Regions from separate parts of the Aquipseudomonas alcaligenes genome, predicted to be linked through region 2. Evidence: predicted binding sites of a transcription regulator. Region 2 holds the regulator's gene; each other region holds the start of a gene.
The links. Region 2 encodes sigma-54, which starts transcription at its own class of promoters, with help from an activator protein. Its sites were predicted from a motif close to ANTGGCATNNANNTTGCTNT; they were not measured.
Positions count from the first base shown of each region.

Region 1 (10,336 bases), 1.5 Mb from region 2:
TCCCGGTGCCGGAACACGCGATGCGCCGCTCCACCCTGCTCGATGGCAGCACCTGGGACGGCAGCGACCCGGCCGGCTACGCCCGCTCCTTCGCCATTCATGCGCGCGCCGACAGCGCCACCGCCATCGCCCTGTAACGGATCGAGATAGAAACCAGATGCTACGCATACTCCTGATCAACGATACGCCGAAGAAGGTCGGCCGCCTGAAGAGTGCGCTGATCGAGGCCGGTTTCGAGGTGATCGACGAATCCGGGCTGACCATCGACCTGCCCGAGCGGGTCGAGGCGGTGCGCCCCGACGTCGTGCTGATCGACACCGAGTCGCCCGGCCGCGACGTGATGGAACAGGTGGTGCTGGTGACCCGCGACCAGCCGCGACCGATCGTCATGTTCACCGACGAGCACGACCCGCAGGTGATGCGCCAGGCCATCCAGTCCGGGGTCAGCGCCTACATAGTCGAGGGCATCCAGGCCGAGCGCCTGCAGCCGATCCTCGACGTGGCCATGGCACGCTTCGAGAGCGACCAGGCCCTGCGTGCCCAGTTGCAGGCGCGCGACGCCCAGCTGGCCGAGCGCAAGCGCATCGAACTGGCCAAGGGCCTGTTGATGAAGATGAAGAGCTGCAACGAGGAGGACGCCTACACCCTGATGCGCCGCCAGGCCATGAGTCGCCAGCAGAAGCTGATCCAGGTGGCCGAGCAGATCATCGCCATGCACGACATGCTTGGTGATTGACCGCCCGGGCGGCACAACTGTACCGCCCGAAAGCCAACTGTTACCCCCGCTGCAATGGCACAGAGACCTACTGTACGACCATCTGCAGACAACTGTGTATCTGCTACAACGGCCGGCCACTGGCTATCGTGAAGGCATATCCCAGCCTGTCACGGACCCGCCATGAGCCTTGATGAACGCCAGCTGCTCGCCGCAGCCGACCGCCGCGCCCTCGCCTACTTCGACGCCACCCCCGAGCGCAGGGTCTTCCCCGACGCCGCCGCCATTGCGGCGCTAGGCGCCTTCGACCAGGCGCTGCCACAGCGCGGCCAGGAGCCCGAGCAGGTACTGCGGCAGCTCGACGAAGTCGGCTCGACGGCCACCGTGGCCAGCAACGGCCCGCGCTACTTTGGTTTCGTCATCGGCGCCACCCTCCCCGCCGCTGCCGCCGCCGAACGCCTGGTGCTGGCCTGGGACCAGTGCGCCTCCTCGTTCGACAACTCGCCGGCCGCCGACCGCCTGGAGAAAGTCGCCGGGCGCTGGGTCTGCGAAGCCCTCGGCCTACCCCGCGAGAGTGCCGTCGGTTTCGGCACCAGCGCCACCGCCTGTACCCTGGCCTGCCTCTCGGCAGCCCGCCGTACGCTGCTGGCCCGCCTGGGCTGGGACTTCGACGCCGACGGCCTGATGGGCGCGCCGGAGATCCGCGTGGTGCTCTCGGAAACCGCGCACATCACGGTGAAGAAGGCCCTGCGCATCCTCGGCTTCGGCATGAACCGCCTGCACTACGCCGCGGTGGACGCGCACGGGCGTATCGACCCGGCGCGCCTGCCGGCGCTGGACGCGCGCACCTTGCTGATCCTACAGGCCGGCGAAGTCAACACCGGCGAGTTCGACCACTTCGCCGAGCTGATCCCCAGGGCCCGCGAGGCCGGCGCCTGGGTGCATGTCGACGGCGCCTTCGGCCTGTGGGCCAGGGCTTCCTCCTCGGCGCACCTGGCCGAAGGCGTGGAGCTGGCCGACAGCTGGACCAGCGACGGCCACAAGTGGCTGAACACCCCCTATGACAGCGCCATGGCCATCTGCCGCGACGCCGACGCCCTGGCCGCGGCGATGAACAGCGATGCCGCCTACGCCACGGCGAGCAAGGATGCGCAGAAGAACCTGACCCTGGAATTCTCCCGCCGCGCCCGTGGCGTGGCGATCTGGGCGGCGCTGGCCAGCCTCGGCCGCGACGGCCTGCGCGAGATGATCGACCGCCATATCCGCCAGGCCGGTGAGCTGGCCGAGGCTCTGCGCGCCGGTGGCTACCAGGTGCTCAACCGCGTGGTGCTCAACCAGGTACTGGTGCGCGGCGACTCGGATGAGCAGACCGTCGCCATCCGCGAGGCAGCCCAGGCCAGCGGCGAGGTCTGGTTCGGCTCGACCATCTGGCAGGGGCGCCCGGCCTTCCGCCTCAGCCTATCGTCCTGGCGCACCCGGGACGTGGACGTGCAGGCCCTGGCCGAACTGCTGCTGCGCCTGAAGCGACAGCTCTGACGCGGCAACTCCCCTCTCCCACTCGTGGGAGAGGGGCTGGGGGAGAGGGCGTTGGCTCAAAGCCCCTCTCCCCAGCCCTCTCCCGTAAACGGGAGAGGGAGCAAAGCGAGCCGTACCTACCCCACTCACTGTGATGGGGATAGGTGAGAAGATCGCAACCAGGCTCTGACAACTGCTCCGCCCCATTGCCGCAGAACTGCTCTGGACAACGGCAGGCCCACACCCTTATCTTCGCGCCAGGCCACACGCAGGTGGCCTGCGTCGCTCGGACGGTTCCGGGCGCTTACGTACTTCGAGGACAGCATGGCCGACAACGCCAAGCGCCGCTTTGCGCGCATTGATCGTCTCCCCCCCTACGTTTTCAACATCACCGCCGAGCTGAAGATGGCTGCCCGCCGCCGTGGCGAGGACATCATCGACTTCAGCATGGGCAATCCGGACGGCGCCACGCCGCCGCACATCGTCGAGAAGCTGGTGCAGGTCGCCCAGCGCGAAGACACCCACGGCTACTCCACCTCCCGCGGCATCCCGCGCCTGCGCCGCGCCATCTCGCGCTGGTACAAGGACCGCTATGACGTGGAGATCGACCCGGAAAGCGAAGCCATAGTCACCATCGGCTCCAAGGAAGGCCTGGCGCACCTGATGCTGGCCACCCTGGACCACGGCGACACCGTACTGGTGCCCAACCCCAGCTACCCCATCCACATCTACGGCGCGGTGATCGCCGGCGCCCAGGTGCGCTCGGTGCCGTTGGTGCCGGGCGTGGACTTCTTCGCCGAGCTGGAGCGGGCCATCCGCGAAGCCATTCCGAAACCGAAGATGATGATCCTCGGCTTCCCCTCCAACCCCACCGCCCAGTGCGTGGAGCTGGACTTCTTCGAGCGCGTGGTGGCCCTGGCCAAGCAGTACGACGTGCTGGTGGTGCACGACCTGGCCTACGCCGACATCGTCTACGACGGCTGGAAGGCCCCGTCGATCATGCAGGTACCGGGCGCCAAGGACATCGCCGTGGAGTTCTTCACCCTGTCCAAGAGCTACAACATGGCCGGCTGGCGGGTCGGCTTCATGGTCGGCAATAAGGAACTCGTTGCGGCCCTGGCAAGGATCAAGAGCTACCACGACTACGGCACCTTCACCCCGCTGCAGGTGGCAGCCATTGCCGCCCTGGAAGGCGACCAGCAATGCGTGCGCGATATCGCCGAGCAATACCGCGAGCGCCGCAACCTGCTGGTCAAGGGGCTGCACGAGATCGGCTGGATGGTGGAGAAACCCAAGGCCTCCATGTACATCTGGGCCAAGATCCCTGAGCCCTATGCCCACCTGGGCTCGCTGGAGTTCGCCAAGAAGCTGCTGCTGGAGGCCAAGGTCTGCGTCTCCCCGGGCCTGGGCTTCGGCGACTATGGCGACGACCACGTGCGCTTCGCCCTGATCGAGAACCAGGACCGTACCCGTCAGGCCATCCGCGGCATCAAGGCGATGTTCCGTGCCGACGGCCTGCTCGAGGCGCCACCCGCCAAGCCGAAACGCGCGACCGGCAAGGCCAAGCCTGCAGCGGTGTAAGAAGGCCAAGGCCCCGACCCGAGTCGGGGCCTTTTCATTTCAGCCCGAGTAATCCAGCGCCGTCCAGGCCCGCGACAGGTCGCTGGCGATGCTGCAGCCAGGCCGCTCCAGGGCCTCGCCGGCGCCATGGGCCAGGCGCGTCACCTCACCCTCGCCACCGCGCTCGGTCAGCCACTGCAGGCGCCCGCAATTGGGGGTATCGATCACGTAGCTGGCGGCGATGCTCGACTCCTGTCCCGGCAGCTTGACCACGTCGAGTACCCTGCCGGCCTCCTCGACCCGCTTGCCGTCGCGTACCAGCACGGCCCAGGCCGCGCCGCCTTCGATCACCAGGTAGGCACCATTGGCCTTGGGTTGCTCCAGCTGCGGCTGGGCACAGCCGGCCAGCACGGCCAACAGCAGAATTGTCATCAGCTTGTGGTGCATATAAGCGACTCCTGTTCCGACTTCGGTTGCGATGCGCCGACGGCACTTGAGCTGTACTATTATCCAGTAGTGTTTATTTGTACAGTGCTTTTCGTTTACTCTTTTGTGGCCCTGGAACCCGAGGAGATCGACCATGCTGGACGTACTGCAGCTGAAGAACAGAGTGAACCAGATGCCGCTGGAGAGCATCCGCGCCACGGTCGACGAGCTGCGCCTGGAGGGCCTGGTCACCGGCAGCAAGACGCCGTTCAAGCGGGTGCATTTCAACACCTGCTTCGCCGAGATCGAGGCACTGCTGCAGCGCGCCGGCTATCACCGCCCGGTCGACGTGGTCGGCTACCAGGGCCAGGCCTACGCGCTGTTCGACTCTGGCCGCTGGGAAGCGGTGGAAGTGCTGCGCTGGCTCAAGGAATACGTCGAGGAGGCGCAGCGCCAGCGCGTCTGAAGCGCCAGCGTTCCGAACCAAAAGCGTTCACGCCCGTGCAGGCCAGGCTCCTGCACGGTGCAGATCCACCTCCCGCCCCTGCGCCTGCCATAGCCTCATCCATCCCTCGCAGTATCTCCTAAGCCACTGATTCACAAGCCATCTGCAAGCCAGCGAGGCGCATGACAGGCCCTCCGTTGCCGTCGACCACAGAGCCTGCGGAAAAACTGGCAAGCCCCTTGCAAAAGCACAGTCAGATTCCAGCGCAGCACACCAACGGCGGTGAGCCGCGGATCACGGACAACGGCGTCCGTCAGAACTCCCTCCCCCATCGGGCGTTCTGGCGTACGCCGTTTTTTATTGCCCATGACAAGGAATACCCCATGAGTGAGCGTGATTCGAAAAAACCGGTCGACAACAGCCGCCGCAATTTCCTCAAGCAATCCATCGCCATCGCCGGCACGGTCGGCGGCATTGCCGCCCTCGGCCTGTCCGCCCCCGGCTTCCTGCGCAGCGCGGCCTACGCCGCCGGCTCCGATGCCCCGGAGAAGGCAGCACTGAACATCGGCTTCATTCCGCTGACCGACTGCGCCTCGGTGGTGGTCGCCGCCACCCAGGGCTTCGCCGCCAAGTACGGCCTGACCATCACCCCGAGCAAGGAGGCCTCCTGGGCCGGTGTGCGCGACAAGCTCAACACCGGCGAGCTGGATGCCTCGCACGTGCTCTACGGCATGATGTACGGCTCCCAGCTGGGTATCGCCGGGCCGCAGAAGGACATGGCGGTGCTCATGGGCCTGAACCAGAACGGCCAGGCCATCACCCTCTCCAAGCAGCTCAGGGACGCCGGCGTCACCACCGGCGAGCAGCTCGCCGCACACATCAAGAAAGGCGGCACGCCGCTGACCTTTGCCCAGACCTTCCCCACCGGCACCCATGCCATGTGGCTGTACTACTGGCTGGCCCACCACGGCATCAACCCCTTCACCGACGTCAAGACCATCACCGTGCCGCCGCCGCAGATGGTGGCCAACATGCGCGTCGGCAACATGGACGGCTTCTGCGTCGGCGAACCCTGGGGCGCGCGGGCGATTCACGACAAGATCGGCTTCACCGCCGTCACCACCCAGCAGATCTGGGCCGACCATCCGGAGAAGGTGCTGGGCTGCTCGCGCGAGTTCGTCGAGCAGAACCCCAACACCGCCCGCGCCCTGATCATGGCCCTGCTCGACGCCAGCCGCTTCATCGAGGCCAGCGCGGAAAACAAGAAGGCCACCGCCAAGCTGATTTCCGGCAAGGCCTACGTCAACGCGCCGGCCGAGGTCATCGAACAGCGCTTCCTCGGCAACTACGAGGACGGCCTGGGCAACAGCTGGCAGGACCAACACGCCATGGCCTTCTGCAAGGACGGCAGCGTGAACTTCCCCTACCACTCCGATGGCATGTGGTTCCTCACCCAGTTCAAGCGCTGGGGCCTGCTCAAGGACGACCCGGACTACGCCGCCGTGGCCGCCCAGGTCAACCAGACCAAGCTCTACAGCGAGGCAGCCGGCGCCCTCGGCCTGGCCGTACCGAGCAGCCCGCTGCGCGCCAGCACGCTGATCGACGGCAAGGTCTGGGACGGCTCCAACCCGGCCGCCTACGCCGCGTCCTTCGCGATCAAGGCATGAGGAGGTAAGTGAGCATGAACGCCCCTGTCAAAGCGCCACTTCCGGTGGCCAAAGCTACCGCTCCCAGCCTGCCTCCGCGTCCGGCCTCGCCGGGCGCGGAGGCGCTCGCCGCCCTGTGCAAGGCGGCCATCCCGCCACTGCTCGGCATCGCCCTGTTCATCGGCCTGTGGGCCCTGGTGGCAACGCGCAGCGAAGGCCTGCCGGGCCCCCTGTCGACCTGGTATGCGGCGCTGGAGCTGTTCGCCGATCCGTTCTACGACAACGGCCCCAATGACATGGGCATCGGCTGGAACATCCTCAACTCGCTCGGCCGGGTCGGTGTCGGCTTCGGCCTGGCGGCGCTGATCGGCATTCCGCTGGGCTTCGCCATCGGCCGTTTCGCCTTCCTCGCCGGCATGCTCGCGCCGATCATCAGCCTGCTGCGCCCGGTGTCGCCACTGGCCTGGCTGCCGATCGGCCTGCTGGTGTTCGAGGCCGCCGGCCCCGCCTCGATCTGGGTGATCTTCATCAGCTCGATCTGGCCGATCATCCTCAACACCGCTGCCGGCGTGGCCAGCGTGCCGCAGGACTACCTCAACGTGGCCCGCGTGCTCAAGCTGTCGGAGTTCAAGGTGCTGACCCGCATCCTGTTCCCCGCCGTGCTGCCGCACCTGATGACCGGCATCCGCCTGGCCATCGGCGTGGCCTGGCTGGTGATCGTCGCCGCGGAAATGCTCACCGGCGGCATCGGCCTGGGCTTCTGGGTGTGGGACGAGTGGAACAACCTCAACGTCGAGCACATCCTCATCGCCATCATCATCGTCGGCCTGGTCGGCCTGGCCCTGGAGCAGGCGCTCCTGCTGCTGGCCAAGCGCTTCGACTACGCGAATTAAGGAGCCGTGCATGGACAAGTTCGTCGAGCTGACCGCCGTCAGCAAACACTTCGACACCAAGAAGGGGCGCTTCCAGGCCCTCAGTGACGTCAACCTGAGCATCGCCAAGGGCGAGTTCGTCTCGCTGATCGGCCACTCCGGCTGCGGCAAGTCCACCGTGCTCAACCTGATCGCCGGCCTGCTCGAGGCCAGCGAGGGCGGGCTGATCTGCAACGGCCGCGAGATCGACGGCCCCGGCCCGGAACGCGCCGTGGTGTTCCAGAACCACAGCCTGCTGCCCTGGATGACCTGCTTCGGCAACGTCCACCTGGCGGTGGAGCGGGTGTTCGGCGGCAAGGAGAGCAAGGCCCGGCTCAAGGAGCGCACGCTGGAGGCGCTGAACATGGTCGGCCTCAGCCATGCCACCCACAAGCACCCCAACGAGATCTCCGGCGGCATGAAGCAGCGCGTTGGCATCGCCCGCGCGCTGGCCATGGAACCCAAGGTGCTGCTGATGGACGAACCCTTCGGCGCCCTGGATGCCCTCACCCGCGCCCACCTGCAGGACGAGCTGCTGCGCATCGTCGGCCAGACCCACAGCACGGTGGTAATGGTCACCCACGACGTGGACGAGGCGGTGCTGCTGTCGGATCGCATCGTGATGATGACCAACGGCCCGGCAGCCACCATTGGCGACATCGTCCGCGTCGATCTGGAGCGTCCGCGCGACCGCCTGGCCCTGGCCAACGACCACCAGTACCACGAGTACCGCACGGCGGTGCTGGAATTCCTCTACCAGCGCCAGCAGCGCCCGGCGGCCTGAGTCCGACGGCACGACGCGCCCGGCCCCGTGCCGGGCTTTGTCGTTTCTGCCGCTTCTCCGGGGGCATGTCAGCCCCTAGGCTGGACGTACAACACCAACAAGAGGAAATGCCATGCCTTACAGCCTGTACATCGCCGCCATCCTGGCCCTGCTGCTGATCGGCCTGTCGCTCAACGTCTCGCGCCTGCGCATGCGTCACCAGGTGGCCTTCGGCGACGGTGGCAAGCCGGACCTGATCAAGGCCGTACGCGCCCACGGCAACAGCCTGGAACAGTCGCTGCTGTTCATCGTCCTGCTCTACCTGGGCGAAACCACGGAGCAGATCGGCGGGCCGCTGGTGGCCGCCCTCGGCTTCGCCTTCATCATGCTGCGCCTGCTCTACTGCGCCGGCCTGTTTGCCCGCCTCCTGCTGCTGCGCCAGGTGAGCCACGGGCTGACCATGCTGGTGCTGCTGGCGGTCAGCCTGCTGCTACTGATCCCGCGCTGAGCCCCTGGCGCAGCCAGGCGTCGATCTGCTCGACCACCGTCTGCGGGGCACGCAGCCAGGCACTGTGCGGGTTCTCCCGCGGCGGCCGGGGCGAAGCCAGCTGCGCCAGCTGCGGTTCGGCCTGGATCAACCGGGCCAGGCCGAGGGTGGAGGCCGGCGGGGCGAAGTGATCGCCCTCGATCTGGATGAACAGCGAGGCCACCCGGCTGCGCGCCGGCGGTGCCAGGGCCAGCCCCAGGTGACGGTAGTCGCCGCTGAAGGCCACCCGCCCCCAGTTGCGCATCAGCGAGCGCGCCTCCTGGCCGCCGAAGCCCAGGCGCCGTCCCGGCAGGTAGCCGAGCACGCTGACGATCAGGCCGAACAGCAACGCCACGCTCGGCGTGAGCAGGCGCCGCGAACCGGACCAGTGGCGGTAGTGGATATTGCCGCAGGCCACGCCGATCACCGGCACCGGGCTGTCCGGGTTGGCCGCCGCATAGAGGGTGGCGATGTGTCCGCCGAGGCTGTGCCCGAGCAGCACTGGCGCCGCCTCCGGAAAATGCCGGCGGGCCAGGTCGAGCAGCTTGGGCAGGAACTCCTCGACCAGCTGGCGATAACCGTAGTCGTGGCGCCAGCCAGGCCGTGGCCGGCTCTCGCCCTGCCCGGGCCAGTCGGCTACCAGCACGTTGTGGCCGGCCGCCACCAGGCGCTGGGCGAGGCCGTCGTACTTGCGCGCGGTCACCCCCAGCGCCGGCAGCACGATCAGGGTGCGGGCAGCCTGCGGGGCGGCATAGAAGCTGACCGGGCAATGGAACCGGCCAGCGGCGAACTGCAGGGCATCGACCAAGGCGAGCGCTCCTCTGACTGCTATGGCGGCGAAAATAGAGCAAATGCTCTAGCTGCGCCAGCCCCGCCGCTCAGCAGTCGCTCGCGTCGAGAAACAGCTGCGCCAGCTGCTCGATGCCGGCCTGATCCTCGGCGCTGAAACGCGCCAGGTGCGGGCTGTCCAGATCGAGCACGCCGATCAGCCGGCCGTCCTTGACCAGCGGCACCACCAGCTCGCTGTTGGAGGCGCTGTCGCAGGCGATATGACCGGGAAAGGCATGCACGTCGGCCACGCGCTGGGTCTGCCGGCTGCTCGCCGCCGCACCGCACACGCCGCGGCCGAAGGGAATGCGCACGCAGGCCACCTTGCCCTGGAAGGGCCCGAGGACCAGCTGCTCGTCGCGGTTCAGGTAGAAGCCGGCCCAGTTCAGGCCCTCCAGCTCATGGAACAAGAAGGCGCAGAACTGCGCGGCGTTGGCGATGAAGTCGCGCTCGCCGGCCAGCAACGCCTCCAGCTGGGCGGCCAGCAGCGCATAGCCCGTGCGCCCGGCTCCGGCCTGCTGCAGGTCGATCATCGCGCCGCCTCCAGCAATTGCTGGCCGACCCAGCTGCGGGCGAACTGATAGGCGCAGCGGCCATTGCGGTTGCCCCGCCCCAGCGCCCAGCGGATGGCGAGGACTTCCAGCTCATGGCTCCACTGCCACTGCAGGCCGGCCTGGCGCGCCAGCACTGTGATCCAGTGGCGCACCACGGCGAGGAAGTGCTCCTGGGTGAAGGGATAGAAGGAGATCCACAGGCCGAAGCGGTCGGACAGGGCGATCTTGTCCTCGATCGCCTCGCTGGGGTGCAGCTCGCCATCGACCATGCGGCTGTCCAGGTTGTCGCTCTCCTTCTCCGGCAGCAGGTGGCGGCGGTTCGAGGTGGCATACAGCAGCACGTTGTCCGGCGCGCGCTCCAGCGAGCCGTCCAGCACGCTCTTGAGCACCCGGTAGTCGCCCTCGCCGGACTCGAAGGAGAGGTCGTCGCAGAACAGCACGAAGCGC
Region 1 covers NZ_CP154874.1:562,054-572,389, forward strand. The annotation lists gene AAG092_RS02685 (CmpA/NrtA family ABC transporter substrate-binding protein) at 1-137, shown strand, start outside; gene AAG092_RS02690 (ANTAR domain-containing response regulator) at 158-736, shown strand; gene AAG092_RS02695 (aspartate aminotransferase family protein) at 899-2,251, shown strand; gene alaC (alanine transaminase) at 2,555-3,811, shown strand; gene AAG092_RS02705 (hypothetical protein) at 3,851-4,237, opposite strand; gene AAG092_RS02710 (transcriptional regulator) at 4,371-4,682, shown strand; gene AAG092_RS02715 (CmpA/NrtA family ABC transporter substrate-binding protein) at 5,045-6,328, shown strand; gene ntrB (nitrate ABC transporter permease) at 6,343-7,200, shown strand; gene AAG092_RS02725 (ABC transporter ATP-binding protein) at 7,211-8,002, shown strand; gene AAG092_RS02730 (MAPEG family protein) at 8,115-8,489, shown strand; gene AAG092_RS02735 (alpha/beta fold hydrolase) at 8,461-9,315, opposite strand; gene AAG092_RS02740 (GAF domain-containing protein) at 9,386-9,868, opposite strand; gene AAG092_RS02745 (ATP-binding protein) at 9,865-10,336, opposite strand, start outside.
Region 1: a site for sigma-54 is predicted at 4,888-4,907, ahead of AAG092_RS02715 (CmpA/NrtA family ABC transporter substrate-binding protein). Genes of this name have one in related genera too.

Region 2 (10,336 bases):
ACATCCTCGGCACCTACTCCGGGCGCAAGCTGGGCCTGCCCAGCACGGCCAACGCCGGTGGCGTGCACAACCTGTTCGTCAGCCATGGTTCCGAGGACCAGCAGGCGCTGATCCGCCGCATGGGCCGTGGCCTGCTGGTCACCGAGCTGATGGGGCAGGGGCTGAACCTGGTCACCGGCGACTACTCGCGCGGCGCCGCCGGTTTCTGGGTGGAGAACGGCGAGATCCAGTTCCCAGTGCAGGAAGTCACCATCGCCGGCAACCTGCGCGACATGTTCCGCCAGATCGTCGCGGTGGGTAGCGACCTGGAGCTGCGCGGCAACGTCCGCACCGGCTCGGTGCTGATCGAGCGCATGACGGTGGCCGGTAGCTGAATCTGGTTAGCAAACAAAAAGGGGCCTGCGGGCCCCTTTTTCATGCGCCGGCGATTACTCGCCCTCGTCGAATCTGTTGTTGATCAGTTCGATCAGCGCCTCCAGCGCCTCCTCCTGCCGCTCGCCCTCGCTGGCCAGGTGCAGGTTGGTGCCCTTGCCGGCGGCCAGCATCATCACCGCCATGATGCTCTTGCCGTCCACCAGGCTGTCCGGCGAACGACCGATGCGCACCTGGCAGGGGAAGCCGCTGGCCACGCCGACGAACTTGGCGGCGGCGCGCGCATGCAGGCCGAGCTTGTTGATGATGGTGATCTCGCGGGTGGGCATTGCGGTCCTTAGCCGAGGTCGCGGTGGCGGACCTGGACGTTCTTCAGCGTGGGTTTCAGGGCCTGGCCCAGGCGGTTGGCCAGGTATACCGAGCGGTGGTGGCCGCCGGTGCAGCCGATGGCGATGGTCACGTAGGAGCGGTTGCTGGCGGCGAAGCGCGGCAACCACTTGTGCAGGTAGGCCTGGATGTCCTGGTACATCTCCTCCACGTCCGGCTGCGCGGCCAGATATTCGGCCACCGGCGCATCCAGGCCGGACATCTCGCGCAGGTCCGGCTTCCAGTAGGGGTTGGGCAGGCAGCGCACGTCGAACACCAGGTCGGCATCCACCGGCATGCCGCGCTTGAAACCGAAGGACTCGACTAGGAAGGCGGTACCCGGTTCCGGCTGGTTGAGCAGGCGCAGCTTGAGGGTGTCGCGCAGCTGGTAGAGATTGAGATGGGTGGTGTCGATCTTCAGGTCGGCCAGGTCGACGATCGGCGCCAGCAGCGTGGCCTCGTCGCGGATGGCCTCGGCCAGGGCGCGGGTCTCGTTGGTCAGCGGGTGACGCCGGCGGGTCTCGGAGAAGCGCTTGAGCAGGGTCTCCTCGTCGGCGTCGAGGAACAGCACGTCGCACTGGATATGCCGGGCCCGTACCTCGCTCAGCAGCTCGGGGAAGCGCTGCAGCTGGCTGGGCAGGTTGCGCGCGTCCACCGACACGGCCACCTGCGGGTGCAGCAGCTCGGTCTGCAGCAGGGCGCGCTCGGCCAGGTCCGGCAGCAGGCTGGCCGGCAGGTTGTCGATGCAGTAGAAGCCGTTGTCTTCCAGCACGTCGAGGGCAGTGCTCTTGCCCGAGCCGGAACGACCGCTGACGATGATCAGGCGCATGGCTCAGTCCTCGGTGCTAGCGGCCGTTCTGTACGTCGACCACGACCTGATACAGCTCCTCGCTGCTCTGCGCCCGGCGCAGGCGCTCGCGCACTTCCGTGCGGTCGAGCATGCTGGCGATCTGGCGCAGCAGCTCCAGGTGCTCGTCGGTGGCCGCTTCCGGCACCAGCAGGACGAACAGCAGGTCGACCGGGGCGCCGTCGATGGCGTCGAAGTCTACCGCCGCATCCAGGTGCAGCACGGCACTGATCGGCGCCTGGCAGCCCGGCAGGCGGCAGTGTGGAATGGCGATGCCGTTGCCGAAGCCGGTGGAGCCGAGCTTCTCGCGGGCGATCAGGTTTTCGAAGATGTCCTGGCCGTCCAGATCGGGGAGATCACGGGCCACCAGGTTGGCAATCTGTTCGAGTACGCGTTTCTTGCTGCCCCCCGGCACGTTCACCAGGGAACGGCCGGAAGTCAGGATGGTTTCGAGTCGGATCATGAGGGAGGGTATGTCAGCGAGCCGTGGCGCCTTGCAGGCGGCCCAGCTGCTTTTCCTTGTGTTTGATCAGTTGGCGGTCGAGTTTGTCGGCCAGCAGGTCGATGGCGGCATACATGTCTTCGTGTTCGGCGTTGGCGACCACCTCGCCGCCGGCGATGTGCAGGGTCGCTTCGATCTTCTGCTTGAGCTTCTCGACCTCCATGGTCACCTGCACATTGGTGATCTTGTCGAAATGGCGCTCCAGTCGGCTGAGCTTCTCACCGACATAGTCGCGCAGGGCGTCGGTCACATCCAGTTGATGTCCACTGATGTTGACTTGCATACCGCTTCTCCTTGTTGCCTGGTGTAAGAGACAGGCTATCGGGCCTGCCGCCGTAACACGTTGGCTGGGAGGGCTGGTGCACTGCGGGCCGTAGTTCCCCCGTGCAGGGTATCCGGCGCTCGGTACGGTGGTGCAGAAGCCTTCCGCTCAGGGCCGCTTACATCAGTCGCTTGCGTTCGCTGGACGGCGCGATGCCGAGGGACTCGCGGTACTTGGCGACGGTGCGGCGGGCTACCTGAATGCCCTGTGCTTCCAGTAAACCAGCGATCTTGCTGTCGCTCAACGGCTTTTTCGCGTTTTCCGCGGCCACCAGTTTCTTGATGATGGCGCGGATCGCGGTGGACGAGCATTCGCCGCCCTCGGAGGTGCTGACGTGGCTGGAGAAGAAGTATTTCAGCTCGTAGATGCCGCGCGGGGTGTGCATGAATTTCTGCGTGGTGACCCGCGAGATGGTCGACTCGTGCATGCCCACCGCCTCGGCGATGTCGTGCAGGACCAGCGGCTTCATGGCCTCGTCGCCGTATTCGAGGAAGCCGCGCTGGTGCTCGACGATCTGCGTCGCCACCTTCATCAGCGTCTCGTTGCGGCTCTGCAGGCTCTTGATGAACCAGCGCGCCTCCTGCAGCTGGTTGCGCATGAAGGTGTTGTCGGCGCTGGAGTCGGCGCGTTTGACGAAGCCGGCATACTGCGGGTTGACGCGCAGGCGCGGCACTGCCTCCTGGTTCAGCTCCACCAGCCAGCGCTCGTTGTGCTTGCGCACGATGACGTCGGGCACCACGTACTCGGGCTCGCTGGCCTCGATCTGCGAGCCGGGGCGCGGGTTGAGGCTCTGGATCAGCTCGATGACCTGGCGCAGTTCGTCCTCTTTCAGCTTCATGCGGCGCATCAGCTGGCTGTAGTCGCGGCCGCCGAGCACATCCAGATGCTCGCTGGCCAGGCGCTGCGCCTCGGCCAGCCAGGGCGTGTCGGCGGGTAGCTGGCGCAGTTGCAGGAGCAGGCATTCGCGCAGGTCACGTGCGCCGACGCCGGCGGGCTCGAAGTGCTGGATGCGGTGCAGCACGGCCTCGACTTCGTCGGCCTCGATGTCCAGCTGCGGGTCGAAGGACTCGACGATTTCGTCGATGGATTCCTCCAGGTAACCCTGGTCGTTGATGCAGTCGATGATGGTGACGCCGATCAGCTTGTCGGTGTCGGACATCGGCACCAGGTTGAGCTGCCACAGCAGGTGGCTCTGCAGGCTCTCGCCGGCCGAGGTGCGGGTGGTGAAGTCCCACTCGTCGTCATCGCTGGAGGGCAGGCTGCTGGCGCTGGTCTGGTAGACGTCTTCCCAGGCGGTATCGACCGGCAGCTCGCTGGGGATGCGGTCGTGCCACTCGCCGTCCTCGCCACCCTCGGTGTTGTTCACCGCGACGGTGCTGTCCTGGAAGCTGGAGCTGTCCTGCTGCGCCTGGGTGTTCTGCTCGGCGCCGTCGGCCATGGGGTCGGAGTTGTCGAAATCCTCGCCGTCTTCCTGGCGCTCCAGCATGGGGTTGGATTCCAGGGCTTCCTGGATTTCCTGCTGCAGATCCAGGGTGGAGAGCTGGAGGAGTCGGATGGCCTGTTGCAGCTGCGGAGTCATCGTCAGCTGCTGGCCCATCTTGAGGACTAGCGACGGTTTCATGGTGTGGGGCTGGGTACCTTGTTCACTTGCCGGCGCGCGGCGCCATCCACTGCAGGGCGGCGGGCCGCCCTAGGAAGCAAATTATATGCCTGACCTTGAATGATTCTAGCCCTTTGTGCAAGCCCCGCACTCGGTCGCGCTCAGAGGCGGAACTCGTGGCCCAGATAGACTTCCTTGACCAGCTGGTTGGCCAGGATGGTGTCGGCGTCGCCTTCGGCGATCAGCTGGCCGTCGTTGACGATGTAGGCGGTCTCGCAGATGTCCAGGGTCTCGCGCACGTTGTGATCGGTGATCAGTACGCCGATGCCCTTGGCCTTGAGGTGGTGGATGATCTGCTTGATGTCACCGACCGAGATCGGGTCGACGCCGGCGAAGGGTTCGTCGAGCAGGATGAACTTGGGCTCGGTGGCCAGGGCGCGGGCGATCTCCACCCGGCGTCGTTCGCCGCCGGACAGGCTCATGCCCAGGCTGTCGCGGATATGGCTGATGTGGAATTCCTGCAGCAGCGATTCCAGGGCCTTCTCGCGGGCGGCACGATCGAGGTCCTTGCGGGTCTCGAGGATGGCCATGATGTTGTCGGCCACGGAGAGCTTGCGGAAGATCGAGGCTTCCTGTGGCAGGTAGCCGATACCGGAGCGGGCGCGGCCGTGCATCGGTTGATGGCTGAGGTCGAGGTTGTCGATCAGCACGCGTCCCTGATCGGCCTGGACCAGACCGACGATCATGTAGAAGCAGGTGGTCTTGCCGGCGCCGTTGGGGCCGAGCAGGCCGACGATCTGGCCGCTGTCGATGGACAGGCTGACGTCGCGGACCACCTGGCGGCCCTTGTAGGCTTTGGCCAGGTGCTGGGCTTTGAGGGTCGCCATTACTGTTGCCCCTGCTCGCCGTTCTTCTTGCGTGGTTGCAGGATCATGTCGATGCGCGGGCGCGGCACCGAGACGTTGCTGCCCGTGGCGCGGCCGGCGTTGACGATCTGGCGCTGGGTGTCATAGACGATCTTCTCGCCTTCGAAGACGTTGCCCTGCTGGATCACCTTGGCCTGGTCGATCAGCACGATGCGCTCGTTGGTCGCGTAGTACTGGATGGTCAGGCCGTAGGCCTTGACGATTTCCTTGTCCTCGGCGGGCTTCTGCTCGTAGTAGGCGGGTTTGCCCACCGAGGTGAAGACTTCGATCTCGCCGTTGGCATCCTGGGTGATGGTCACGGTGTCGCCGGTGATCTTCAGGGTGCCCTGGGTGATCACCACGCCGCCGCGGTACACCGCCACGCCTTGTTTGTCGTCCAGTTCTGCGCTGTCCGCCTGTACCCGGATCGGTTGCTCGCGGTCACTGGGCAGGGCCCAGGCGCTGGCGCTTCCGAGCGCGGCGCCCAGGCTGAGCAGTAGGGGGAAGGTTTTAACGAACCTCATGCTGGCCTCTTACGTTGGACAGCAAGTTGATCTTGCCGTCGTTCATGTACGCTTTCATTCCCTGTGCCGTGGTCACCCCATTGGCGGCCTCGATTCTAACGGCTTGCTGGGTCTGCGCATATTCCTCGTCTGGGAATACGGTGACCCGGCTGCTGGTAATCACGGTGGGGCGGTTCTTGGCGTCGGTGCGGGCGATGCGCACGTTGTCGATCAGTTCGACCTGCTTGCCCTCGGGGGCGACCTCGCCCTTGTCGCTGCGCACGTGCCAGGGGTAGTCGGTGCCGCGGTACAGCTGCAGGTCGGGCTTGTCCACCAGGGTGATGTCGCTGGCCCTGATGTGCTCGAGCTTGGCGGCGGTCATCTCGTAGTGCAGTTTGCCGTCATCCTGGAACTGCTGGGTGCTGGCGCCTATCACGTAGAAGTCGATGGCGCTGTCGGTCTCCGCTGCCCGGCGTTCCATGAAGCTTTCCGGGCGGATGTTCCAGTAGCCGAGTGCGCCGATCAGGGCGACGGCCAGCAGGCCGATCAGGTAGTTGCGCAGTTTGCCGTTCATGGAAAGGTCCTAGAGGTAGGCGGCCTGGGCGGCTTCCAGCGTGCCCTGGGCTTGCATGATCAGCTCGCAGAACTCGCGCGCGGCGCCTTCGCCGCCGCGGGCGCGGGTCACGCCGTGGGCGTGCTGGCGGACGAAGCCGTCGGCGCTGGCCACGGCCATGCCCAGGCCGACACGGCGAATCACCGGCAGGTCGGGCAGGTCGTCGCCCAGATAGGCGACCTGGTCGTAGGCCAGGCCCAGTTCGCCGAGCAGTTCGTTCAGAACGACAAGCTTGTCCTCGCGGCCCTGGTACAGGTGCTGGATGCCCAGGTTCTGCGCGCGGCGCTCGACCACCGGAGTCTTGCGCCCGCTGATGATGGCGGTGCGCACCCCGGAGTTGATCAGCATCTTGATGCCGTGGCCGTCCAGGGTGTTGAAGGTCTTGAATTCACTGCCGTCCGTGAGGAAGTACAGGCGGCCGTCGGTGAGTACGCCGTCGACGTCGAAGATGGCCAGTTTGATGGCCTTGGCGCGTTGCAGCAGGTCGGTGGTCATTTACATCACTCCGGCGCGCAGCAGGTCGTGCATGTTGAGGGCGCCGATCGGGCGGTCGTCGCCGTCGACGACGGTCAGGGCGTTGATCTTGTGATCCTCCATGATCTTAAGAGCCTCGGCCGCGAGCATCTCGGCGCGGGCGGTCTTGCCGTGGATGGTCATCACCTGGTCGATGCTGGCCTCGCGCACGTCGATGCCCTTGTCCAGGGTGCGGCGCAGGTCGCCGTCGGTGAAGATGCCGGCCAGCTTGCCGTCGGCCTCGACGATCACGGTCATGCCCAGGCCCTTGCGGGTCATCTCCAGCAGCGCCTCGCGTAGCGGGGTGCCGCGCTTGACCAGGGGCAGGCGCTCGCCGGCGTGCATCACGTTCTCCACCTTGAGCAGCAGGCGTCGGCCGAGGGCGCCACCCGGGTGGGAGAAGGCAAAGTCCTCGGCAGTGAAGCCGCGCGCCTCCAGCAGGGCGATGGCCAGGGCGTCGCCGAGCACCAGGGATACGGTGGTGGACGAGGTCGGTGCCAGGTTCAGCGGGCAGGCTTCCTGGGCGACGCGGGCATCCAGGTTGACTTCGGCGGCCTTGGCCAGCGGCGATTCGGGGTTGCCGGTCATGCTGATCAACTGGATGCCGAGGCGCTTGATCAGCGGCAGCAGGGTGACGATCTCGGCGGTGGAGCCGGAGTTGGACAGGGCCAGCACCACGTCGTCCTTGGTGATCATGCCCATGTCGCCATGGCTGGCTTCGGCCGGGTGGACGAAGAACGCCGGGGTACCGGTGCTGGCCAGGGTGGCGGCGATCTTGTTGCCGATATGTCCTGACTTGCCCATGCCCACCACCACCACGCGGCCCTTGCAGGCCAGAATCATCTCGCAGGCGCGGAGGAAATCGGCGTCGATGCGGTTCAGCAGGCTCCCCACGGCTTCGGCTTCGAGGCGAATGGTGCGCTGTGCGGACTGGATCAGGTCGCTGGTCTGGCTCATGGCGAAAGATGCGATGCTCGACATAAAAAGAGAGGAAGTATAACGACAAAGCGGCTCGGGCTCACCTCTGTGGGTGCGGGGATGACGCCAGTTGTGAGCAATTGTTGTGAAAAGGTTACGGTGTCTTGGGCTGCAAGCCCCGCCAATGCTATATTCCGCGCCCTGTTCGGCCTGACCGCGGGGCGAAGTGCCCCTGCCGCAGGAGCCTGCGTCTGTCCATGGAGAAGGGCCGCATCACAAGGAGTTTGGATGAGCGCCGAGAATGCCTATGCCGTCGAATTGAAGGGGCTGACCTTCAAGCGTGGCGCGCGCAACATCTTCGATAATGTCGACATTCGCATCCCGCGCGGCAAGGTCACCGGCATCATGGGGCCGTCCGGCTGCGGCAAGACCACCCTGCTGCGCCTGATCGCCGCCCAGCTCAAGCCGTCCGGCGGCGAAGTCTGGGTCAACGGGCAGAACCTGCCGAGCCTGTCGCGTAGCGAGCTGTTCGACATGCGCAAGCAGTTCGGCGTGCTGTTCCAGAGCGGCGCGCTGTTCACCGATCTCGACGTGTTCGAGAACGTGGCCTTTCCGCTGCGCGTACATACCCGTCTGCCCGACGAGATGATCCGCGACATCGTGCTGATGAAGTTGCAGGCCGTGGGCCTGCGCGGGGCCGTGGAATTGATGCCGGACGAGCTGTCCGGCGGCATGAAGCGCCGCGTGGCACTGGCCCGGGCGATCGCCCTGGATCCGCAGATCCTGATGTACGACGAACCGTTCGTCGGCCAGGACCCCATCGCCATGGGTGTGCTGGTGCGCCTGATCCGCCTCCTCAACGACGCGCTCGGCATCACCAGCATCGTGGTCTCCCACGACCTGGCCGAGACCGCCAGCATCGCCGACTACCTCTATGTGGTGGGCGATGGCCAGGTACTGGGCCAGGGTACTCCGGACGAACTGATGCACTCGGACAATCCGCGCATCCAGCAATTCATGCAGGGCATCCCGGACGGCCCGGTGCCCTTCCACTATCCGGCGCCGGATTACCTCGACGATCTGCTGGGAGCGCGCTGATGCGTAGGAAGTCCACTCTCGAACGCATCGCCCTGCTGGGGCGCGCCGGTATCGACGTGGTGCAGGCCATGGGTCGCTCGACCCTGTTCCTGCTCAGCTCGCTGTTCGGCCGCAGCGGCCTGCGCAATGGCGGCCAGCTGCTGATTCGCCAGCTGTATTCGGTGGGCGTGCTGTCGCTGCCGATCATCGTGGTGGCCGGCCTGTTCATCGGCATGGTGCTGGCCCTGCAGGGCTACAACATCCTCACCAGCTACGGTTCCGAGCAGGCGGTGGGGCAGATGGTCGCCCTGACCCTGCTGCGCGAGCTGGGGCCAGTGGTCACCGGCCTGCTGTTCGCCGGGCGCGCCGGCTCGGCGCTGACTGCCGAGATCGGCAACATGAAGTCCACCGAGCAGCTGTCCAGCCTGGAAATGATCGGTGTCGACCCGCTCAAATACATCATCGCCCCGCGCCTGTGGGCCGGCTTCATCTCCATGCCGCTGCTCGCCGCCATCTTCAGCGTGGTCGGCATCTGGGGCGGGGCCATGGTGGCCGTCGACTGGCTGGGGGTGTACGAAGGCTCGTTCTGGGCCAACATGCAGAACAGCGTGGAATTTCGCGAGGACGTGCTCAACGGCGTGATCAAGAGCATCGTCTTCGCCTTCGTGGTGACCTGGATCGCCGTGTTCCAGGGCTATGACTGCGAGCCGACCTCGGAAGGCATCAGTCGCGCCACCACCAAGACCGTGGTTTATGCCTCCCTGGCCGTGCTCGGCCTCGACTTTATTCTGACCGCCCTGATGTTTGGAGATCTCTGATGCAAAGCCGCTCCCTGGAAATCGGCGTCGGCCTGTTCCTGCTGGCCGGACTGCTGGCGCTGCTGCTGCTCGCCCTGCGGGTCAGCGGCCTCTCGGCTGCCAGCTCGGGCGATACTTACAAGCTGTATGCGAACTTCGACAATATTGCCGGTCTTACCGTCAGGGCCAAGGTGACCATGGCCGGGGTGACGATCGGCAAGGTCACCGCCATCGATCTGGATCGTGACAGCTACACCGGTCGCGTGACCATGGAGATCGAGAAGCGGGTGGACAACCTGCCGCTGGACTCCACCGCCTCGATCCTCACCGCCGGCCTGCTGGGCGAGAAGTACATCGGCATCAGCGTCGGTGGCGAGGAAGAGCTGCTGGCAGACGGCAGCACCATCCACGACACCCAGTCGGCCCTGGTGCTGGAAGACCTGATCGGCAAGTTCCTGATGAACTCGGTAAACAAGGAAAGCAAATGAGCCTGTTCCATACCCTGCGTCGCGGCCTGTTGATTGCGCTGGCGAGTTTGCCGCTGCTGGCGGTCGCCACGCCCAGTGCGCATGAGGTGGTGAAGAGCACCACCGACCAGTTGCTCGGTGACCTCAAGGCCAACAAGGCTGCCTACCAGCAGAACCCGCAGTCCTTCTACGACACCCTGGAGCGCATCCTCGGTCCGGTGGTGGACAGCGAGGGCATCTCGCGCAGCATCATGACCGTGAAATATTCGCGCGGTGCCAGCGATGCCCAGCTCAAGCGCTTCGAGGAAAACTTCAAGCGCAGCCTGATGCAGTTCTACGGCAATGCCCTGCTGGAGTACGACAACCAGGGCATCCGCGTGCTGCCGGCCAAGACCGAGGGCGCCGAGCGTGCCAGCGTCGGCATGGAAGTGACCGACAACAAGGGCGTCGTCTACCCGGTGTCCTACACCATGGTGCAGCTGGACGGGCAGTGGAAGCTGCGCAACGTGATCATCAACGGCATCAACGTCGGCA
Region 2 covers NZ_CP154874.1:3,114,299-3,124,634, forward strand. The annotation lists gene pmbA (metalloprotease PmbA) at 1-374, shown strand, start outside; gene AAG092_RS15015 (HPr family phosphocarrier protein) at 429-701, opposite strand; gene rapZ (RNase adapter RapZ) at 710-1,567, opposite strand; gene ptsN (PTS IIA-like nitrogen regulatory protein PtsN) at 1,584-2,048, opposite strand; gene hpf (ribosome hibernation-promoting factor, HPF/YfiA family) at 2,062-2,370, opposite strand; gene AAG092_RS15035 (RNA polymerase factor sigma-54) at 2,528-4,030, opposite strand; gene lptB (LPS export ABC transporter ATP-binding protein) at 4,171-4,896, opposite strand; gene lptA (lipopolysaccharide transport periplasmic protein LptA) at 4,896-5,438, opposite strand; gene lptC (LPS export ABC transporter periplasmic protein LptC) at 5,425-5,991, opposite strand; gene kdsC (3-deoxy-manno-octulosonate-8-phosphatase KdsC) at 6,001-6,525, opposite strand; gene AAG092_RS15060 (KpsF/GutQ family sugar-phosphate isomerase) at 6,526-7,500, opposite strand; gene AAG092_RS15065 (ATP-binding cassette domain-containing protein) at 7,750-8,559, shown strand; gene mlaE (lipid asymmetry maintenance ABC transporter permease subunit MlaE) at 8,559-9,356, shown strand; gene mlaD (outer membrane lipid asymmetry maintenance protein MlaD) at 9,356-9,823, shown strand; gene AAG092_RS15080 (phospholipid-binding protein MlaC) at 9,826-10,336, shown strand, end outside.

Region 3 (10,336 bases), 1.7 Mb from region 2:
GGCGACTGCCAAAAGGAACCCGCCCAGCAGGGCGGAACTGATGTTTCAACCAACACGCAAACGAGCAGCGGCACAGTTCCTATCGCGGCCAAGGCCGCTCCCACAAAGGCAGAAGCCCCCTCTCCCCCGCCCCTCTCCCGCCAGCGGGCGAGGGGAGAAAAAGCGCGCCCTGCGCGCCACGCCTCACTGCTGTTGTTGCGTCTGCATCAACGCCGCAACATTCACCCGCGCATGCATCTGCTCACCGCCACCCCCGCGCCGCATCCCGCGCACCGGACAGGCATCCAGATAATCCAGCCCCACCGCCAGCTTCAGATGCCGCTCCGGCCGCGAAAGCTGGTTGGTCACATCGAAGCTGTACCAGGCATCGCCCAGCCAGGCCTCGGCCCAGGCGTGGCTGGCCAGGTGGCCGCCGTCCTCGGTGTATAGGTAGCCGGACACATAGCGCGACGGCACGCCCAGGCTGCGCGCGCAGGCCAGGAAGGCATGGGTATGGTCCTGGCACACTCCGGCGCGGCCGGCGAAGGCCTCGGCGGCGGTGCTGTCCACCCGGGTGGCGCCCGGGGTGTAGGGCATCTGCGCGTGCAGACCGTGCATCAGGCCGATCAGGCCGTCGCGGTCGTTGCGCCCGGCACTGCTGGTGCGGGCGAAATCGCGCAGGGCGTCGTCGGCCTGGGTCAGGCGGGTGCTGCGCAGGTACGGCAGCGGCGAGCGGGTGTCGCGCTCAGACTCGCAGTGCGGGTCTATGTCCACCTGGCCGCGCGCGCCGATCACCAGCGCCTCGTGCGGCTCGTCGAGAGTCAGCACATGCAGGATGTTGCCGTAGGGGTCGCGCTGCGCGCGTACCGGCCGCGGCAGGTCGAGCTGCCAGCTGATCACCCGCTGGCGCGCGCTCTCCTGTGGGGTCAGGCGCAGGTACTGGATGCTCGCGCGCACCTGGTCGTCGTAGTGGTAGGTGGTGTCGTGGCGGATCGAGAGTCTCATACGACCTCCAGATAGGACGTGTGGATGGCGCTGCCCAGTTGACGGACGAGCAGGATGAAATCGGTGAGCCAGGTGTGCAGGCCCTCGTCGAGGACCTCGTCGATGCTGGTGTAGCGCAGGCGCGCGTCCAGTTCGGCGGCCAGGCGCTGGGCCGGGCGGCCGTTTTCGCCGGGCAGGCCGGCGAGCATCAGGTTGAGTTCTTCCATGCAGGCGCGCAGCGAGCGCGGCACTTCGGGGCGCAGCAGCAGCAGTTCGGCGATCTTGCGGGTGCGCGGCGAGCCGCGGTAGATCTCGGTGAAGGACTCGAAGGACGACAGTGCGCGCAGCAGTGCGCTCCACTCGTAGTAGCCGCGTGCCGAGGTGTCGCTGACTTCGTCGGCGGCCTCGCCGAGCATCTCGTAGCGGGCATCGAGCAGGCGCAGGGTGTTGTCGGCGCGCTCGATGAAGGTGCCCAGGCGGATGAAGCGGTAGGCCTCACCGCGCATGATGGTGCCGAAGGTGGCGCCACGGAACAGGTGCGAGCGCTCCTTGACCCACTCGCAGAAGCGGCTGATGCCGTAGCGCCCCAGGCCTTCGGCGGCGATGCCGCGCATCTCCAGCCAGGTGGCGTTGATGTTCTCCCACATGTCGGCGGTGATCCGCCCGCGCACGGCGTGGGCGTTGGCGCGCGCGGCCTGCAGGCAGCAGTAGAGACTGGCCGGGTTTTCCGCATCGAGGGCGAAGAAGTGCAGCATGCGCTCGGCGTGCAGCTGGCCGTGGCGGGTCAGGTAGTCGTCCAGGGTGCCGGTGATCAGCAGCGGCAGGGCCAGTTCGTCGAGGCCGTCGCCACAGCCGTCGTGCGGCATCAGCGACAGCGAATAGCTGACGTCGAGCATGCGCGCGAGGTTCTCGGCGCGCTCCAGGTAGCGCGACATCCAGTACAGGTCGGAGGCAGTTCTCGAAAGCATGATCAGTCCTCCACCACCCAGGTGTCCTTGGTCCCGCCGCCCTGAGACGAGTTGACCACCAGCGAGCCCTCGCGCAGCGCCACGCGGGTCAGACCGCCGGGCACCAGGCGGGTTTCGCGACCGGACAGGACGAACGGGCGCAGGTCGATATGGCGCGGCGCCACGCCGCTCTCGACGAAGGTCGGGCAGGTCGACAGGCTCAGGGTGGGCTGGGCGATATAGGCCGCCGGGTTGGCCTTGAGGCGCTCGCGGAACAGCTCGATCTCGGCCTTGGTGGCAGCCGGGCCGACCAGCATGCCGTAGCCGCCGGAGCCCTGGGTTTCCTTGACCACCAGCTCGGGCAGGTGGGCCAGCACGTGGGACAGTTCCTCGGGCTTGCGGCACTGCCAGGTGGGCACGTTCTTGAGGATCGGCTCCTCGTCCAGGTAGAAGCGGATCATGTCGCCGACATAGGGGTAGATCGACTTGTCGTCCGCCACCCCGGTGCCCACCGCATTGGCCAGCACCACGTTGCCGCTGCGGTAGGCGGCCAGCAGGCCGGGCACGCCGAGCATGGAGTCGGGGTTGAAGGCCAGCGGGTCGAGGAAGGCGTCGTCCAGGCGACGGTAGATCACGTCCACCGGCTGCGGGCCGGCGGTGGTGCGCATGAACACGCGGTCGTCGCGGACGAACAGGTCGGCGCCCTCGACCAGCTCCACGCCCATCTCGCGGGCGAGGAAGGCGTGCTCGAAATAGGCGCTGTTGAAGCGGCCCGGGGTAAGCACCACCACGGATGGGTTGTCGATCGGGCTGGAGCTCTTCAGGGTGTCCAGCAGCAGGCTCGGGTAGTGGTCGATGGGCGCCACCCGCTGCTGGGCGAACAGCTCGGGGAACAGGCGCATCATCATCTTGCGGTCTTCCAGCATGTAGCTGACGCCGCTGGGCGTGCGCAGGTTGTCCTCCAGCACGTAGAAGCTGCCGTCGCCGTCGCGCACCAGGTCGACGCCGGCGATATGGGCGTAGATGTCGCGGTGCAGGTCGAGGCCCTGCATGGCCAGCTGGTAGCCCTCGTTGGCCAGCACCTGCTCGGCCGGGATGATGCCGGCCTTGAGGATGCGCTGGTCATGGTAGAGGTCGGCGAGGAACAGGTTCAGCGCCTGCACGCGCTGGATGCAGCCGCTCTCGACGATGCGCCACTCGCTGGCGGGGATGCTGCGCGGGATGGTGTCGAAGGGGATCAGGCGCTCGGTGCCCTGTTCGTCGCCGTAGAGGGTGAAGGTGATGCCGGCGCGGTGGAACAGCAGGTCGGCTTCGCGGCGGCGCTGGGCCTGCACTTCGGCGGGCGTGTCGGCCAGCCAGCGGGCAAACTCCCGGTAGTGCGGGCGGACTGCGCCGCTCGCGTCGTACATCTCGTCATAAAAGGTGCGGGCCATGCCGTACTCCTTGTCACCCGGACAGGAGTGCCATCGCAAGGCCCGTGCCACGAAATTTATCGTTCTATTTCAATAACCTGTATGACAACCCCGAGATCCTCGCACCAATTCAGGGCAATATCGGGCGCCGCGCCGGCGGCCGCGCCCCAGGCCGTGGCAGCCTCTCTATGGGGTGCATAGGCAGCTTCGATTTCCCCTGCCGGCGGCGGCTGGGCAGACTGCACGGCATCGAACGGCGGCTGCATCAGGCCCGCCGCTTCGCAGATCGGCGCTCCCCTTCTGCCGATCGCTCCTGCTCGAGCGGCCTTTTTTATGGCTGACTGAAAGTGCTAGCCCGGATGCAATCCGGGAAGCAGGCAGCGCCCTCCCCGGATTGCACCCGGGCTACGCCGCAGAATCCGTGTAGGAAAAATGCGCCACGCCGGGACAGATCAGACAGCCCGGGCCAACGCCGGCTCGCCGAAGGCCAGGTGCAGCCAGTGCTGGTAGAAGCCCTCCGCCACCCGGTTGAGGGCGCTGACCCGGCTCGGCAGGTCGGCCAGCATCTGGCGCAGGCCCTGCTGGCTGGCCTGGGTCTCGTCGAGCAGGTGCGACCAGTCGCGCAGCCAGTTCTCCACCACCTCCACCGTCACTTCGGGATGGCCCTGCAGGGCCAGCACCTTGTCGCCCCAGGCGAAGCCCTGGTTCGGGCACCAGGGGCTGGACAGCAGCCACTCGGCGCCAGGCGGCAGCTCGAAGGTGTCGCTGTGCCACTGGTACACGGGAAATTCGCGCGGCAGGTGCGCCAGCCAGGGGTTGCCGTTGTCGCGCCGCACCAGCGGCTGCCAGCCCACTTCGGTGTAGGGCATGCGGTGCACGGCCGCGCCGAGGGCCTTGGCGATCAGCTGGCCGCCCAGGCAGTGGCCGATCAGGGGAATGTCACGCTGGATGAAGTGGCGCAATGCGTCGATTTCCGCCCTGATCCAGGGCAGGTCGTCGTTCACGCTCATGGGGCCGCCCATCACCGCCACCGCACGGGGACGGTCGAGGTCGACGCGCGCCAGCTCGCCGAGATCGGCGCGCAGCACGGTGAAATCGAGTTGCTGGGCCTGCAGGACGCTGGCCAGGTGACCCGGGGGACAATAATCGACGTGGGTCAGAATCAGGATGTCGGTCATGACTGCTCTCCGCTGTCCGCTTGCCAACGCAAGGCCCGTGCCGAAACACGGACCCGCACCGGTCTGACGGACTTTTTATTTGCGAGCAGGCTAACCGAGGCCGGCATCGCCGGCTAGTGGCCCGCACGGCGAATGCCTGCGGGCCGCGCCGGGTCAGGGAATGCACACCCCCTGCTTGTCGCTCTGCGCCAGGTCCATCAGCTCGCGGTTGGCCACGGCGTACATGGCGTAGTCGGTGCCGGTGGCCGCGCGCAGTTCGGCGAGCATGGCCAGCCAGCGCTGCACCAGCGGCCTGTGCTGTTCCAGCCAGAAGGCCACCCGCTGCTCGATGTCCTTGGGCCCCTCGGCCATCTGCAGCACGGCGATGGTGATGGCGCGCTGCTGCCAGTCCAGGTCGTCGCGGAACGCCTCGCGGGCCAGGGCCTGCCAGTTGTTCTCCACCGGTAGGCCGGTGACCTGCTGCAGGTACCAGGACAGCTCCAGCGCGCCGCCCACCGCGAAGTAGGCGGTGGCCACGTCCGCCGCCGGCTGGCCGGTGACGTCGGCGGCCTCGATGATCGGCAACAGGGTGTACAGGTGGCTGGTGCCGGCGACCACGCGGGCCAGCTCCTCCGGCGCGCCGGCCTCGACGAAGCTCTGGTAGCGCGCCAGCCACTGTTCGCGGGCCGGGCCTTCGAGCAGCTCGTCCAGGCGCCCGGCCAGCTCGGCCACGCGCGGGGCGAAGTGGCCGACGTCGCGGGCGGCGTCCAGGTCCTCGCGGCGGCTGCGCAGGAACCAGCGGGTGGCGCGGCGGCCCAGGCGCATCAGCTCGTCCATCAGCTGCAGCTGCAGTTCGGCCGGCACCTTGTAGTCCAGCGCCTCGATCTGCTTCCACCAGTGCGGCAGGCGGAACACGTCGCGCACGATGACGTAGGCGCCGGCGACGTTGGCCGCGCTCATGCCGGTGGACTCCTTCAGGCGCTGCACGAAGGTGATGCCCATGTGGTTGACCAGGTCGTTGGCGATCTGCGTGCTGACGATCTCGCGCTTGAGGCGGTGACGGCGCATGGCCTCGCCGAACTTCTGCGTCAGGCGCGCCGGGAAGGCGGTCTGCATCTCGCGGGCCAGGTAGTCGTCGTCCGGCACCAGGGATTTCAGCAGCGCTTCCTTGAGGTCGATCTTGCTGTAGGAGATCAGCACCGACAGCTCCGGCCGGGTCAGGCCGCGGCCGTTGGCGGCGCGCTCGTTGAGCTCGTCGTCGCTGGGCAGGAACTCCAGGGCGCGGTCCAGCTTGCCGGCCGCCTCCAGCGCCGCCATCAGGCGCTTGTACTCCGGCAGGCGCTCGCGGGCGCGGCGCTCGGCCAGGGACAGGGCCTGGGTCTGCTTGTAGTTGTTGCCCAGCACCAGGTTGCCGACGTCGTCGGTCATCTCGGCCAGCAGCTTGTTGCGCTGCTTGCCGGTCATGTCGCCGGCGCCGACGATCTCGCCCAGGAGGATCTTGATGTTGACCTCGTGGTCGGAGCAGTCCACGCCGCCGGCGTTGTCGATGAAGTCGGTGTTGCTGGCGCCGCCATTGAGGCCGAACTCGACGCGGCCGAGCTGGGTCATGCCGAGGTTGCCGCCCTCGCCCACCACCTTGGCGCGCAGTTCGTTGCCGTTGACGCGCAGGCCGTCGTTGGCCTTGTCGCCGACGTCGGCATGGCTCTCCTTGCTCGACTTGACGTAGGTGCCGATGCCGCCGTTCCACAGCAGGTCGACCGGCGCCTTGAGCAGAGCGTTGATCAGCTCGGTGGGCGCCAGCTTGTCGGCCTGGATGTCGAAGCGCGCCTTCATCTGCGGGGTGATGGCGATGCTCTTGGCGCTGCGCAGGAAGATGCCGCCGCCCTCGGAGATCAGCTTGGCGTCGTAGTCGGCCCAGGACGAGCGCGGCAGGTCGAACATGCGCTTGCGCTCGACGAAGCTCTTGGCCGGGTCCGGATTGGGGTCGATGAAGATGTGCATGTGGTTGAACGCAGCCACCATCTGCAGCTTGTCCGACAGCAGCAGGCCGTTGCCGAACACGTCGCCGGCCATGTCGCCGATGCCGATGACGGTGATGCTGTCCTTCTGCACGTCGATGCCGCGCTCGCGGAAGTGGCGCTGCACGCTGACCCAGCCGCCCTTGGCGGTGATGCCCATGCCTTTGTGGTCGTAGCCGGCCGAGCCGCCGGAGGCGAAGGCGTCACCCAGCCAGAAGCCATAGTCCAGGGCGATGCCGTTGGCGATGTCGGAGAAGGTCGCGGTGCCCTTGTCCGCCGCCACCACCAGGTAGGGGTCGTCCGGATCGTGGCGCACCACGCCTTCCGGCGGCACCACCTTGCCGTCCTTGAGGTTGTCGGTGATGTCCAGCAGGCCGCTGATGAAGATGCGGTAGCAGGCGATGCCCTCGGCCAGCACCTCGTCGCGGTTGCCGCCGAGCGGCAGCTTGCGCGGCACGAAGCCGCCCTTGGCGCCCATCGGCACGATCACCGCGTTCTTCACCTGCTGCGCCTTGACCAGGCCGAGCACCTCGGTGCGGAAGTCCTCCTCGCGGTCGGACCAGCGCAGGCCGCCGCGGGCCACGTCGCCGAAGCGCAGGTGCACGCCCTCGACGCGCGGGCAGTAGACGAAGATCTCGAACTTCGGCACCGGCCGCGGGATCTCCGGGATCAGCCGCGGGCTGAGCTTGAAGCTGAAGTAGTGCTTGGGCTGGCCGTCGGCACCGTTCTGGAAGAAGTTGGTGCGCAGGGTGGCCTTGATCAGGTCCAGGTAGCGCCGCAGGATGCGGTCCTCGTTGAGCACCGCGACGTTGTCCAGGGCGGCGAGGATGGCCTGCTCGAGCTTCTGCTGCTTGTCCTCCAGGTCCTCGGCGGAGAGCTTGCGCGCCAGGTAGAAGCGGGTGCGGAACAGACGCACCAGCTCCTTGGCGATATCGGCGTGGTTGACCAGGGTGGCGGCGATGTAGCCGAGGTCGAAGCCCAGGCGGATCTGCTTGAGGTAGCGCGCGTAGGCGCGCAGCAGCGCCACGTCGCGCCAGGGCATGGCGGCGGTCAGCACCAGGCGGTTGAAGCCGTCGTTCTCGGCCTCGCCGCTGACGATGTGGATGAAGGCGTCCTGCAGGGTCTCGTTGAGCTGCTGGATGTCGACGTCGACGCCTTCGGCGGTGGTGAAGGCGAAGTCGTGGATCCAGAACTCGCGGCCGTCGGCGCGGCGCAGCTTGTAGGGGAACTCGCCGAGCACGCGCAGGCCGAGGTTCTCCAGGATCGGCAACACGTCGGACAGCGGCAGGGGCGTGTCGGCGTGGTAGAGCTTGCAGTGCAGCTCCTGCTCGCCCTGGGTCAGCGGCTGGTAGAAGCTCATCACCAGCGGGCGCTCGTCGGACAGGCTGAGCAGGTGCTGCATGTCGACCACCGCCGAGTGCGGGGCGAAGCGCTCGGTGTAGCCGGCCGGGAAGCCTTTCGGGAAATCGGCCAGGACGTTGGTGCCCTGGGCCTCGCCGAAGCTCTCGACGATCAGGCTGGCGTAGTCGTCCTTCCACGAACGGCAGGCCTGCACCACTTCCTTCTCCAGGCGCAGCGGGTCGATCTGCACGCGGTTCTTCGGGTCGACCTTGAGGATGAACTGCACGCGCGCCAGCACCGACTCGGAGAAGTAGGTCCAGAACTCGCAGTCGCTGGCCTGCAGGCGCTCCATCAGCACCTGCTGGATCTTCACCCGCGTCTCGGTGGAATACACGTCACGCGGCACGTAGGCCAGGCAGTAGGCGAAGCGGCCGTAGGGGTCGCGGCGCAGGAACAGGCGCAGCTTGTTGCGCTCCTGGATCTGCACGATGGCGATGGCGGTGTTGAACAGCTCGTCCACCGGGGTCTGGAACAGGTCGTCGCGCGGCAGCACTTCCAGCACCTGCTCCAGCTCCTTGCCCAGGTGCGCCTTGGGGTCGAAGCCGGAGCGGCGGCTGATCTCGTCGACCTTGCGGCGGATGTAGGGAATGCGCTTGACGCTCTCGGCGTACACCGACGAGGTGTACAGGCCCATGAAGCGGCATTCCTTGACCACCTTGCCCTTGGCGTCCAGCTCGCGGATCGAGACGAAGTCCGGGTAGGCCGGGCGGTGCACGCGGCTCGGCGTGGCGGCCTTGGCGAAGGACAGCAGCAGCGGCCCGCGCAGGTAGTCCACCGCCTCCTTCTCGATGTGCAGCTCGTCCTTCTTCAGGCCCACGCGCAGGCGCTTGGACAGGCCGAGCAGAGAAGACTCGTCGTACACCAGGTGGCCGCCGTCCTTCTCCTCGACCACGGTGAACTCCTCGTAGCCGAGGAAGGTGAAGTGGTTGTCCAGCAGCCAGGCGAGGAAGGTCTTGATCTCCTCCAGCTCGGCGCCATCGACCTTGAGCTTGGCCTTGTCCAGCCAGGCCAGCAGCTGCTCGGCGCGGGCCTTCATCGGCTGGAAGTCGGCGACCGCCAGGCGCACTTCCTCGAGCACCTCGTGCAGGGCCTTCTCCAGGGTGCGCAGCTCGCCGACGTTGGCGCAGCGGTCGATCTCCAGGTACATCAGCGCCTCGTGCTGCACGTCCTTGCCGCTGCTGCCCTTGGCCAGCAGCTGCTGCAGCTCGCCGCCCTTCTTGCGCTTCACGCTGAACACGCTGTTCTGCAGGGTGTGGATGCTGTAGCCGCGACGGTTCAGCTCCATGCGCACCGAGTCGACCAGGAACGGCAGGTCGGCGTGCAGCACCTCCACCGCGGTGTGGGTGGACTGCCAGCCATGCTTCTCGTAATCCGGGTTGTACACCCGCACCACCGGCTTGGCGGCGTCGAAACGTTCGAGCAGGCGCCAGGACGACAGGGTGCAGCCGGCCAGGTCGCCGAGGCGGCGCTGGGTGAGTTCGTCGAGGGAGACGATGCCGAAGAACTGCTCGGCGAACAGGGCCACTTGTGGCAGGACCTGCTCGCTGACGTGCTGGGCCAGCGCCGCTTGCAGTTGATGCTGGAAGTCGGTCTTGCTGGCAGCAGTGAAGAACGCCATGGTGATGCTCCGCTGGTGTTGTTATTCGTGTATGGGCGCGCGGCGCCGGGATTCCATGCAGTCTAGGCGATGGACTGGACTCGGCAGGCGCAGGGCGACCATGAGGTCACGGCAAGCTTAGCGGCCGCCCATGGCAGCTGGATTGCGGCGGCGCGACATATTCGTTCATCGCCATGCAGGAGCATCCGCTGATAAGGTTCCGCTCTATGCAATCGGGAAGGGAAGCCATGCAGTCTCCGTTTCATCGCCACCTGCTGATCCACTTCGGCAACCTGCTGGTCACCGCCATCGGCCTGGCCCTGCTCGGCCTGGCCGCCTGGCTGCAGCCGTCGCTGGTGGCGCCCCTGCTGTGGGCCGGGGTGCCGGTCTACCTCGGCGTGCTGCTGCCGCGCTGGGCCGGCCGCGCCGAGCGCCGGCGCCGCGCCGCGGCGGCGCGCGCCGCCAGCGAGGCGAAGTGGGGCTTCGCCTGCCGCGACCACGCCGGCCCCTGGCTCAACTACATCGACCAGCCCTTCGTGCGCCACTGCCCGGAGTTCGCCGGGCGCTACTTCTATGGCGAGTGGCTGCTGCTCCACGATGGCTGGCTGGTAGTCAACCCGGGGCACTCCAGCGTCGACCTGCAGCGTCAGGAAGTGCGCTACGACTTCAGCCGCAGCAGCACCTACGCCTGGGACGGCTGCACACCCAAGGTGCCGTTCTACTGGCTGGCCATCATCGGCATCCCGGACTGGTGGGAGAAGCCGCACCGGGTGCTGCGCCTGTGCGACGGGCAGCTCTGCGCAGGCGAGGTGTTCTGGCCGCTGGCGCACCCGGCCAGCCT
Region 3 covers NZ_CP154874.1:702,475-712,810, forward strand. The annotation lists gene AAG092_RS03365 (transglutaminase N-terminal domain-containing protein) at 184-984, opposite strand; gene AAG092_RS03370 (alpha-E domain-containing protein) at 981-1,931, opposite strand; gene AAG092_RS03375 (circularly permuted type 2 ATP-grasp protein) at 1,934-3,343, opposite strand; gene AAG092_RS03380 (type 1 glutamine amidotransferase) at 3,775-4,500, opposite strand; gene AAG092_RS03385 (NAD-glutamate dehydrogenase) at 4,654-9,516, opposite strand; gene AAG092_RS03390 (DUF1353 domain-containing protein) at 9,744-10,336, shown strand, end outside.
Region 3: a site for sigma-54 is predicted at 3,376-3,395, ahead of AAG092_RS03375 (circularly permuted type 2 ATP-grasp protein). Genes of this name have one in related genera too.